DNA from 3 places in the Paenibacillus sp. FSL K6-1330 genome. Region 2 is predicted to be linked to each of the others. Evidence: riboswitches for the same ligand, from Rfam matches in the RefSeq annotation. Region 2 holds a riboswitch; each other region holds the start of a gene.
The links. Region 2 has a riboswitch for cyclic di-AMP ahead of NYE54_RS02420 (hypothetical protein). Riboswitches for the same ligand answer to the same signal wherever they lie in the genome.
Positions count from the first base shown of each region.

Region 1: another riboswitch for cyclic di-AMP. It lies ahead of NYE54_RS20855 (C40 family peptidase); the one in region 2 lies ahead of NYE54_RS02420 (hypothetical protein).
Region 3: another riboswitch for cyclic di-AMP. It lies ahead of NYE54_RS28815 (TrkH family potassium uptake protein); the one in region 2 lies ahead of NYE54_RS02420 (hypothetical protein).

Region 1 is NZ_CP150269.1:4,623,995-4,627,274, forward strand. Features, by position in the region: gene NYE54_RS20850 (stalk domain-containing protein) at 1-1,202, shown strand, start outside; gene NYE54_RS20855 (C40 family peptidase) at 1,432-1,908, opposite strand; cyclic di-AMP (ydaO/yuaA leader) riboswitch at 1,912-2,041, opposite strand; gene NYE54_RS20860 (hypothetical protein) at 2,400-2,927, shown strand.
Region 2 is NZ_CP150269.1:545,113-548,392, reverse strand. Features, by position in the region: gene kdpA (potassium-transporting ATPase subunit KdpA) at 1-445, opposite strand, end outside; gene NYE54_RS02420 (hypothetical protein) at 704-1,114, opposite strand; cyclic di-AMP (ydaO/yuaA leader) riboswitch at 1,245-1,412, opposite strand; cyclic di-AMP (ydaO/yuaA leader) riboswitch at 1,955-2,130, shown strand; gene NYE54_RS02415 (hypothetical protein) at 2,264-2,728, shown strand; gene NYE54_RS02410 (proline dehydrogenase family protein) at 2,787-3,280, opposite strand, start outside.
Region 3 is NZ_CP150269.1:6,307,104-6,310,383, reverse strand. Features, by position in the region: gene NYE54_RS28820 (CPBP family intramembrane glutamic endopeptidase) at 1-1,480, opposite strand, end outside; cyclic di-AMP (ydaO/yuaA leader) riboswitch at 1,772-1,916, shown strand; gene NYE54_RS28815 (TrkH family potassium uptake protein) at 1,981-3,280, shown strand, end outside.

The sequences.
Region 1 (3,280 bases), 3.3 Mb from region 2:
ATGTTGGTCAGGTATATGCTGAGCCTGCCATATCGGTAAAGCTGGATGATGTTACGCTAACCTTCGATGCGGCTCCGCGGGTAGACAAAGGGGTCACCTACGTTCCATTCCGGACGGTCGGTGAAGCGCTGGGCATTCAAATCACTTGGAATAGCAAGACGCAAACCGTAAAGGCCATCGGCAGTGTGAAAGGCCAATCGACTGAAGTGTTACTTCAGGTGGGAAGCACGACAGCAACGGTCAATGGAAAACAAGTGAAGCTTGCGGCCCCGCCGGTTCAACGGGAAGGCCGTGTACTGATCCCGCTTAGCTCGTTCAGCAGCCAATTCGGTGTCGATGTGGGCTGGAATCAGGCAACTCGCACGGTCTCCCTTGTATCGCCGCAGCGCGAGATGCATTTGAGAGCCTTCTATGCATTGCAATCTTTCCAAGAACGGGATCTTGTTGCATCTATGAATTCAGTCGCCTTTGGATGGAGCCGCATCGATCGTGAGGGTCAGTTCACGCTTCAAGGCGACGAGTACCGCCTGCCCGCTGCGGCCGGTGACGTTACGCCGCAATCGATGGTAGCAGATGCTGCGGACCAGAAGATTAAACCATACCTCATGGTCTACGCCTTGGATGGAAACGGCGAATTAACCAAAGTACTGAGCGATAGCAGCCTGCGCCAAAAGTCCATTGAAGGCATCACAGCCGCGGTAACGGAGAACGGCTTCGGCGGCGTCGTACTTGATTTTGAAGGGCTCGGTTTTAAACTGGATGTCGTAAACCAGCAGAAGCTGCTCAATGATTATGTCAAGCAATTAAAGGCAGCATTGCCGCATGACATTGCTCTGTCCTTAGCGGTGCCGCCATTGAACAGCGCCTATAAAGGCTATGATTACAAAACGCTTGCTTCCATCGCCGATGATCTCATCGTTATGGCTTATCAGTACAATCCGGTCGGAACCAAATCTCAGGTTCCCGAACCAAACAGTCTGGTGGACCAAGCGATCCAGTTGGCACTCCAAGCAGGTGTCCCGAAGCAGAAGCTTTTGCTTGGCATCAGCTTAAGCAGCGAAACAGCCACTTCCGTGGACGATAAGCTCGGTTTGGCCAAACGCTATGATCTGAAAGGCGCTGCTTTCTGGCGTCTTGGCTTGTTCCGTCTCTATAATAACGGGATGGAAGCAGCTGTGAATGCCTCTGTTGTTAAGGAGTAACCGAACAACCCCTGTGGGATTGACAAACTTATAGTAAGAAAAACTTCTATCGACGCTACTTTCACAGATGACAGACCGCAGTTAGTAGACGTTTTTCTTGCGATATCAGGAAGTCACAAGCTTCGAAGTTTATACTTTCTGATATCTAAAAAAAAGAAAGCCTGACAAGGACAACCCTTTGTCAGGCTTTCTGGTTATGTATTGAACCCTAAACTGCAATGTAATCCAATTAGCTTGCGCTTCCTACCAGCCTCGCATAATTTTCTTGACTCAACACACGACGTGCCGTGACATAACGTGGCTCGTAATATGAATCGCTAAGCTTGCTGATTCTGACTCCCTTGCTGCTGGAAGCATGCGCAAATTGTCCGTCACCAATGTAAACGCCTGCATGAGAAATTCCGCTGCCGCTTGTATTGAAGAATACCAAATCTCCAACCCGCAGATCTTCGCGATCTACATGTTCACCGGCTTGAGCCTGGCTTTGGGAAGTGCGTGGAAGATCCATATCGAAATTTCTAAACATGTACAGAATAAATCCGGAGCAATCAAACCCGCTAGTGGTCGTTCCGCCCCATTTGTATGGCGTTCCTACCAATTGCTTCACTTGATACTGAAAATTCGGTTGTTGATCAGCAAATGCTGATACGGCACCAGAAGAAAAAATAATTGCAGACCCTAGCAAAGTGATGACAAACTTCTTCAAAATATGTTCTCTCCTTCGATGCCTACGGAGTTAGCTAAGGGTTCGGTTGAAGGTTCCCTATACTCTCTATACAAGAGTAATTCACCCAAGACGGTTCCCCCGTTTTCCAAACGAAATTCGGCAAAATTCATTAACGTTTTGTAACCTTCTCTTAATATAGTATACAAGCAAGGATGCTGTCAATCATATCCTAAAAATCTATCGTTTTATGTTTGGAGCTGTCGTAAAGATGGTTAATTTCGTCCGACTATTTTTTAACCATCTCACACAGTCATGACAATTATGTAACTCTGCTTTCCTTCTCGAACTGCTTGTTACTCTCTTATTCTGTTCTCTTAAGCTGTTAATCTTTTATCTTTTGAACTTGGGAGTTTTACCCACCCAGCGGAGGTTTGAGGATAGCCGATCCTTTGGGAGTCCGTTTCTACCCTACCTATTCATTCCGGAAACGGACGGACAACAGAGCGGATAGCATCAAACCGGAGCGCCCTATGAGTCAAATCACGATGGCTGAAGCTTTGGCAGTCCGGGCAGCAATCAACCGTCTCATGAATCAATTGATGTCGGAACGCTTAAACAACAGCAGCACAATCATTGAAAAAGGGGAAACGGCGGAATATCCTGCACGCAGTGTGGATGCCATTACGGAAGAAATCGAAGCCGCCGCCGCGGATTACAGAAAGCTGGATTTGCTGATGGCAATCTCCAATACAACGCAAACCATTAGCTGGAACGGCGCCGACATGACCATCATGGAAGCGATCGAGCTGGCCAAACAGATCCGCAGCGATATCGGACAACTTGCTCATCTCGGCTCCCGTAAGAAGCTGGAGCGGCAGAGCAGCCGTGGCAGCGGAGATGGTGCCGTAACGCTGTTCAACGTCGCTTTATATGATCCGGAAGCTTATCAGGCGCAAGCGCGGAAGAAGGAACGCGAAGTAACCAAGCTCTCTTCACTGATTGAACATGCCAATCATACGTCCATGATTACGTTTGACGCATCCAAGTACATGGAATAGCGGCAGCCGCCGGCTCCAAGCCTGCAGGTCACCCCACGTGCGGGTTTGGAGCCGGCGGTTTCCGCCGGCATCGCGGGAAAGTGTGAGCAACCGCTTATTGTTTGTCGGATACAAACAAACCTAACCAGGAAACCAAAAACTCGCCTCCAGTGAAAACGGATGACGGCTTACGGTTCACGCCTATCACTTGTCACATGTTACGGACTTATAACGAAAAAAATGATCGCTCCGTTTCCCGCTCTCTATGAATAATTGGAAAGCCGCCCCCTGAAGGGCGGCTTTTGTCTAATTCGCTTAAGCTCGGTTAAAATGAAACTAAGTCGCCGATCCGAACGCTTATCTAACCTCTATTC
Region 2 (3,280 bases):
CCACGCAGAGCCCGGTTGCCGCAGACGTGAACATCATCATCGTAATGACAGCCATCTGGGCCATATAGGATAACCCCGACTCCCCGCTGTAATGCTGAAGATTCGTATTGGTCATAAAGCTGATGATCGTAGAGAACGACAAGGTCGATTCCATATTATCGATGCCATTCGGGTTGAAGGGCAGTACTCTCTGCAACCGCAGAATCAAATACCCAGCCGCGACCAGCACGATATTCGTCATCACAAAGCTGATGGCATAACCTTTCCACGTCATTCCCTTGCGTTCTTTCAAGCCAATCAGTGCGAAGATCGGTTTCTCCGCCCAGGAGAACCATCTGTCCGTTCCATTGCCTTCATTGCGAAACACCTGATATAGATAAGTTCCAAGCGGCTTTACCAGCAGCACCAGAACGAGTATAACGATGGCAATTTGTAAAATGCCCATGGCGAATGCCTTCCTCCTTCAGCTGTCTCCCTAGAATTTTTCAGGGTGAATCAGCGCATAAATCAAGTACAGAAAAATAAAGAGCGTGCATACCAAAATGATCATCATGGTTAATCCGCCTCCGGTTCAGAAACCACGCGCCCACACCAAGACATGAACAGCATGAACAGTCCGTAGGTTCCTCCCAATATGAGCACCATATATAAATCCTGCATGAATATAACCTCCTAAAACCTCGTTGTGATATCAGCCAAGACCTTAGCTGACAATGGACGAAATCAGGAAGGATACCTGGTGATGGTTCGTATGAAGCACCACATCGGCACCCAGCCCTTTGTATATCAATCGCGGATTGCTGGAATGGGTAATCACATAAATCGACTCTGTGGTCCAGGTCCGGCAAATCCGTAAATAGCGGCAGCATAGATTCAAGCTGCTCTCGAACAGAAACACCTTGCTGACGGGAAACTCGGGAATGATCCAGGTTTGCTCGTCCCTTGTATCGATTAGTATCATGTTGGTGCAGCCCAGCTCATGCAGCCTCTCCTGTTCAACCCGGTTGTTGGCTATGGCCACAAACGAAATGCGCTTAAAGATCAGCTGGCGGATAAATTCTTCCCCGGCCTTGTTCGGTGCGGATACCAGGATAAACTCCTGCGATTTCTCCATCTTTTGTTCTCCTCCTAAGTTCGGAAAGAGAAGACAACAACAAAGAAGCCTGTGGAAAGAGAAGAACTCTTCCCGCAGGCTCCTTAATAGGACACGGTGAAATACACCGTGGCCCAAGTCCACGACAATCGTTGCCTCTCTCGATACGCTTACGAGGTTAGCTGACGGATTCGGGCGTGAGAGTCGCCCTACCCATAGACCGTTATCTTGTCCATGGGATTCACCCCTGAGAGATAGATTCATCTCCCGACTGGTTCCCCCGTTCCTTTTCCATTCAAGGACTCAGCGAAAATTGAAAACGAGTAGCATGTTATTCTATTAGCCATTGACTAAACATCCAGGTTTAGCAAAACAACACAGCATCAGGTTCGAGCGGTGAGAGTCGCATCATCCTGCAATTTCAGCGAAGGCCCATGGCGCCTTCGCCCGAGATTCGATCCATAAAAGAGCCTGATGCAGCTCTCACACTGCCTGTAGGCCTTCATGAAACGGTTGCCTGCATGCCTGTCGCTGGTGTCCGTCAATTCATAGTTCGTATCATACGTCTGGCCCTGCAGGAAGTAAATGTGAGCAAAAACACATGTGGCGTTATGTCGAGCAGGAACTGATCAGTATTGCTTCATTATCTCTCGAATACTACTCTATACTATGTATTTCTCTTGTTTTCTTGTATTTATCGCAATCTATCGAGATACCGAGATTTTGCCATGATAATCGATGACACGACTGAATGTACACGTTTTCTTACACGGTTTTCATCAATTTTCGGAATATATCCGTCCCATATGATCATTTACTTTTAGTTTCCTCCGGCGTATGATTCATCCATCTAATCGAAACATTCGTTATACGCTGAGCTCCCGACAGATGGGGAGACGGGGGAACCAAAATCGCCAATGGAGCTTCTATTGGTGAATGGGGTGAATCCGCAGTGCCTAGATGGTCAGGCACTGCGGTAGGGTGCTCTCAAGCCCGAATCCGTCAGCTAACCTCGTAGGCGCGTTTTGAGAGAGAACACCACCCGAGCCTTAAGCGGAAGCGGCCACTGGAACAGGGCCTCTAACGACAATAAGGCCTGGAGAGCGGGGGATCTTTGCTCACCAGGCCTTTTTACCGTGCATATAACATTCCTATAAAGGAGCGTAGATCATGACGAAATTCATCGAGGCTGCACTGACATCCGTTATCGAAACCGAAGTTCCCGCATTAAGTGTAGAGCCCATCCGCCATATGGAGATATTTCGTTTCGACCAGGGCTCGGCTGAACGCTTTATCCCCTGGAGCAAACGAGATTGGAACTGCGGTTTGTTCAAAATCAGCTGCAAAGACGCGGCTGGTTATGCCGAATATGCGCTGCCAAGCAACAGGGAATTCACGGATCTAGTCCGCTGGGCAGCCGTCTTTACGAGGCTGAAAGGCATGTCCGTGACCGAGGCCGTTCGCTATGCCCAGAAGCAGCACCAGTGGGGATCCGCCCGGATGCAGCTCGCCGTATCGGCGCTCGCCGATCTGGAGACCAATCGGCAACAGCACATCACCCGTAAGCGGTTAGGCAGCTTGCCGCTGGAGCGTTCCTTCCTGATGGACTGCTCGGAGGCGTATTATTTCTTCTAGGACAGTAGCTAGAGAGCTACCGTCCTCGCTTCGCTTTGAATTAATTGTTTTCCCCCGCTCACTTGAACATATTTTTGAGCACCATCATCAGGTTGGCTGGCTTCTCCGCCAGCCGCCGCGTAAAATACGGGTACCACATCGTTCCGTAGGGCATATAACACCGAATGCGGTAGCCGTCCTGTGCAAGCGCTGCCTGATCGTTCATCCGTAGCCCGTACAGCATCTGAAACTCAAATTCCTGTTTGTCTATGTGACTCTGCTCGGCAAACACCTTCACCCAGTCGATGATGTTGTCATCATGCGAAGCAATCGCAACGTAGGCACCCTGATCAAAATGCATTTTGATCAATTTCTTATAGTTGTCAATGACCTCCCGCTTCTGCTGAAAAGCGATGGTTCCCGGCTCTTTGTACGCCCCCTTCACGAGCCGCAGATTAACACCGGCATTGATTAAATTCTTGACGTCCTCCTCCGTACGGAACAAGTAGGCCTGCATCACGGTCCCCACATTGGTCAGCCCCTCCTTATGGAGCCGCAGCGTCATGTCTATCG
Region 3 (3,280 bases), 1.7 Mb from region 2:
ATTTCAAAAAGATGTAGCTGAACAGCAAGCCGATGATAACCAGTTCAATGGGCCGGGAAATTACAGGGTATATCGGATAAAGCGTATGCCCGAGCGCCCAGATGAGCGAGGTAATCAAACTGGCAACGAACGTATTGCGGACGATCTTTTTCACCATTTTGATTCCGAACAGTCGATAGACGGCCTCTTCGGATATGCCGGCCAGCCAGGCCATCAGCGGAAACAGCCAAGGATAGAGCATGTTGTAAGGCGACTGTGTGGCATCCGTGGTGGACCATGTATTTAAGGTTAGGCCCAGAACGATAAAGATAATGGATTGGACCCCAAGCAGGATGAAAGCCCACATATATCCCAGCTTCATGCTGTCCAGTACATAATGACCGTATCCGGGTTCTTTGGCGCGCGGCCATGGATTGAGCCCGTCTTCTTTTTGCCATAGTCCGTTGCCCCCGACAAGGGAGAAATAGAGCAGGGCGGAGAATATGAGCGAATAGACCGCATAGAAAATCATCATCCCGAATATACCAGTTTGCGACATCCCCTCGGATTTGAAAACGGGAATCAGATTATACGTATTTAGCATCTGAATGATAAACAGCAGCACCGCTAGGAACAGGCCGCGCTTAAACGACGTATAGGCTCTGGTCTTTACGCTGTACACAATGGCAAGAATGCCAAGGATGAGGGTGAACAGGCCATACCCTGCGAGTGTCAGCAGCGTTGCATCCTGAGTCTGCTTGTTGACATAGGCGGAATGGGCGGACGGGACTGAGAAGGATGGCTCATAGGAGCGTAATTTCCCATGTTCGAAGGTGAAACGGTGCTCCAATCGGGAATCGCCAATCTTGGATTCCGGGTCCACATATCGAAGCCGGGGTTCCCCTTCCCGCGTAACCAGCTCAAGGCGCGACAGGTCATAGCCCGCTCGCTGGAGCCAAGGCTCCGCGAGCGCTTGCTTCTCGGCTAATGACATGCCGTCCTCGACGACAAGCAGCATCTGCCTTTGTACATCGCCCTTGTTCAGCTCAATCCGGTCATAGCTGGAGCGGGCGTAATCGTACGAGAAGCCGACGATGCCTGAATTTTGCATGTGCACGTCCACATTGAGGGCATCCCCTCCCGGTTCGCTGAAGCGAACGCGGTATACGTCATAGGGATATTTGGCTTCATAGGTTTTGTTGTATTCCGAAAGTTTCTTTTCCTTCGCCAGATATCCGTAAAGTTCCGATTTGGATTGATATGTAACCAATGTGTCATCCGTTTTTGCAGCCGTAAACTGCAAATGCTCCTGAGCAAAGCTTGAAGCCGCTTGCCGAGCCTGCTCCTTGGATATGATATTCGGAGATGCCATCTCGGTAGAATCCGGATTCGTCGACGGAAACACCTGAAATAATAGGAACAGAATCAGGCCGACTGCGGCAGGCGCGATGAGCTGTTTGAGATTGGGCTTCAGCTTCAAGGGCTCTCTTGCACGATTCATGAAATTCCTCCTCTAGGAAAGTTGATACTCCCACTGGTATTCGATATGCCTGATTAAGTACGCATAGAGTCAATATAACATAGTTATGAAAGTCATAAGCAGCTTATCCCAATATCCGGAATAATGAAACAAATCGATGAAAATGAATGAAAGGTTTCGAAAACGTTAGAGAACCCTATGCTTGTATTCTTGAATATGCCCAATTCGCGCTCTTTTAAAGATTTTTTGGGTGAAAAACGGCATTGGGTTACGTACCAGATTGCGTTATAATCACATCATGCTTCAAGGAACCGAATATTCCAGCCGAATTTCGTACTGAAAATGGGGGAACCATGTAATTGGGGTGAATTTCATTATTCCTAGAATAATGAATAGGGCGACCTGTGGAAATGCCCGAATCCGTCAGCTAACCTCGTAGGCTGCAGCACAGGAACCAGACCGTAAAGGGCACTGCGTTTTCCAGTGTCTTTTTTCTTGATTTTTTTTAAGAAGGTGACCGATTGAACTCTAAATTTAACTGGCTCAGGTTGTCTCCGCCGCAGATTCTCGTGCTTGGTTTTGCGGCTATTATCTTCATCGGGACGGCGCTGTTAATGCTGCCGATTTCCACAAGTACAGGTGAACCGCTTGAATTTATCGATGCCTTGTTCACTTCGACATCGGCAACATGTGTAACGGGTCTGGTTGTGGTGGATACAGGAACGACATTCAGTTCCTTCGGAGAAGTCGTGATTATGCTGCTGATTCAGATCGGCGGGCTCGGATTCATGACGATGGCTACTTTATTTGCCTTGGCTCTGAAAAGACGCATCTCGCTCAAGGATCGCCTCATTCTGCAAGAAGCGATGAATCAGTCCTCGATGGAAGGAATCGTAAGGCTGATTCGCAGAGTGTTGTTGTACTCCCTCATCATCGAGGCCTGTGGTGCCATCATTCTATCGATCCGCTGGGCGTTTGATATGCCGATCGGCCAGGCGATTTATTATGGCGTTTTTCATGCAGTCACGATGTTTAACAACGCCGGTTTTGATTTGTTTGGTGATTTTCGGAGTTTGACCGGGTATGTCTACGATCCTGTAGTCAACATAGTCGTGATGTTTTTGATTGTCTCAGGTGGGATTGGTTTTATCGTATTATCCGATCTGATTGATTTCCGAAAACAGCGGAGACTTTCCTTGCACTCCAAAGTGGTGCTCACCATGACGGCTACCTTGCTGCTGGTTGGATTTATCGTCATTCTTATATTTGAATTCACCAATCCGAGGACGCTCGGCTCTCTGAATTGGGGCGGAAAATTCTTCGGTGCGTTATTCCAGTCCGTAACGCCGCGTACAGCTGGCGCGAATACTATAGATATTACGGGGCTTCGACAGGCCACGCAATTTTTTATCGTGATTCTGATGTTTATCGGAGCATCCCCAGGGTCAACCGGTGGCGGTATCAAAACAACAACCTTCACCATTATGGTGGGGGCGGTTATCGCCATGATGCGCGGGCGTGAAGACATCGTCATGTTCCGTTATCGCCTGGCCCAGGAGCGGGTGCTCAAGGCACTGACCATTGCATTATTGGCACTGCTGCTCGTTCTAATCGTATCGATGATTCTGTCAACGACAGAGGAAGGGAGCTTCCTGGAGATCCTATTCGAAACGACATCCGCCTTCGGTACGGTGGGTCTCTCCATGGGTTTAACGCCTGAACTGACGGGATTCGGGAAGATTTTGATCAGTATTACGATGTTTGCAGGGCGATTGGGGCCTTTGACGCTTGCTTATGCACTGGGGCCAAAAAAGGGTAAAG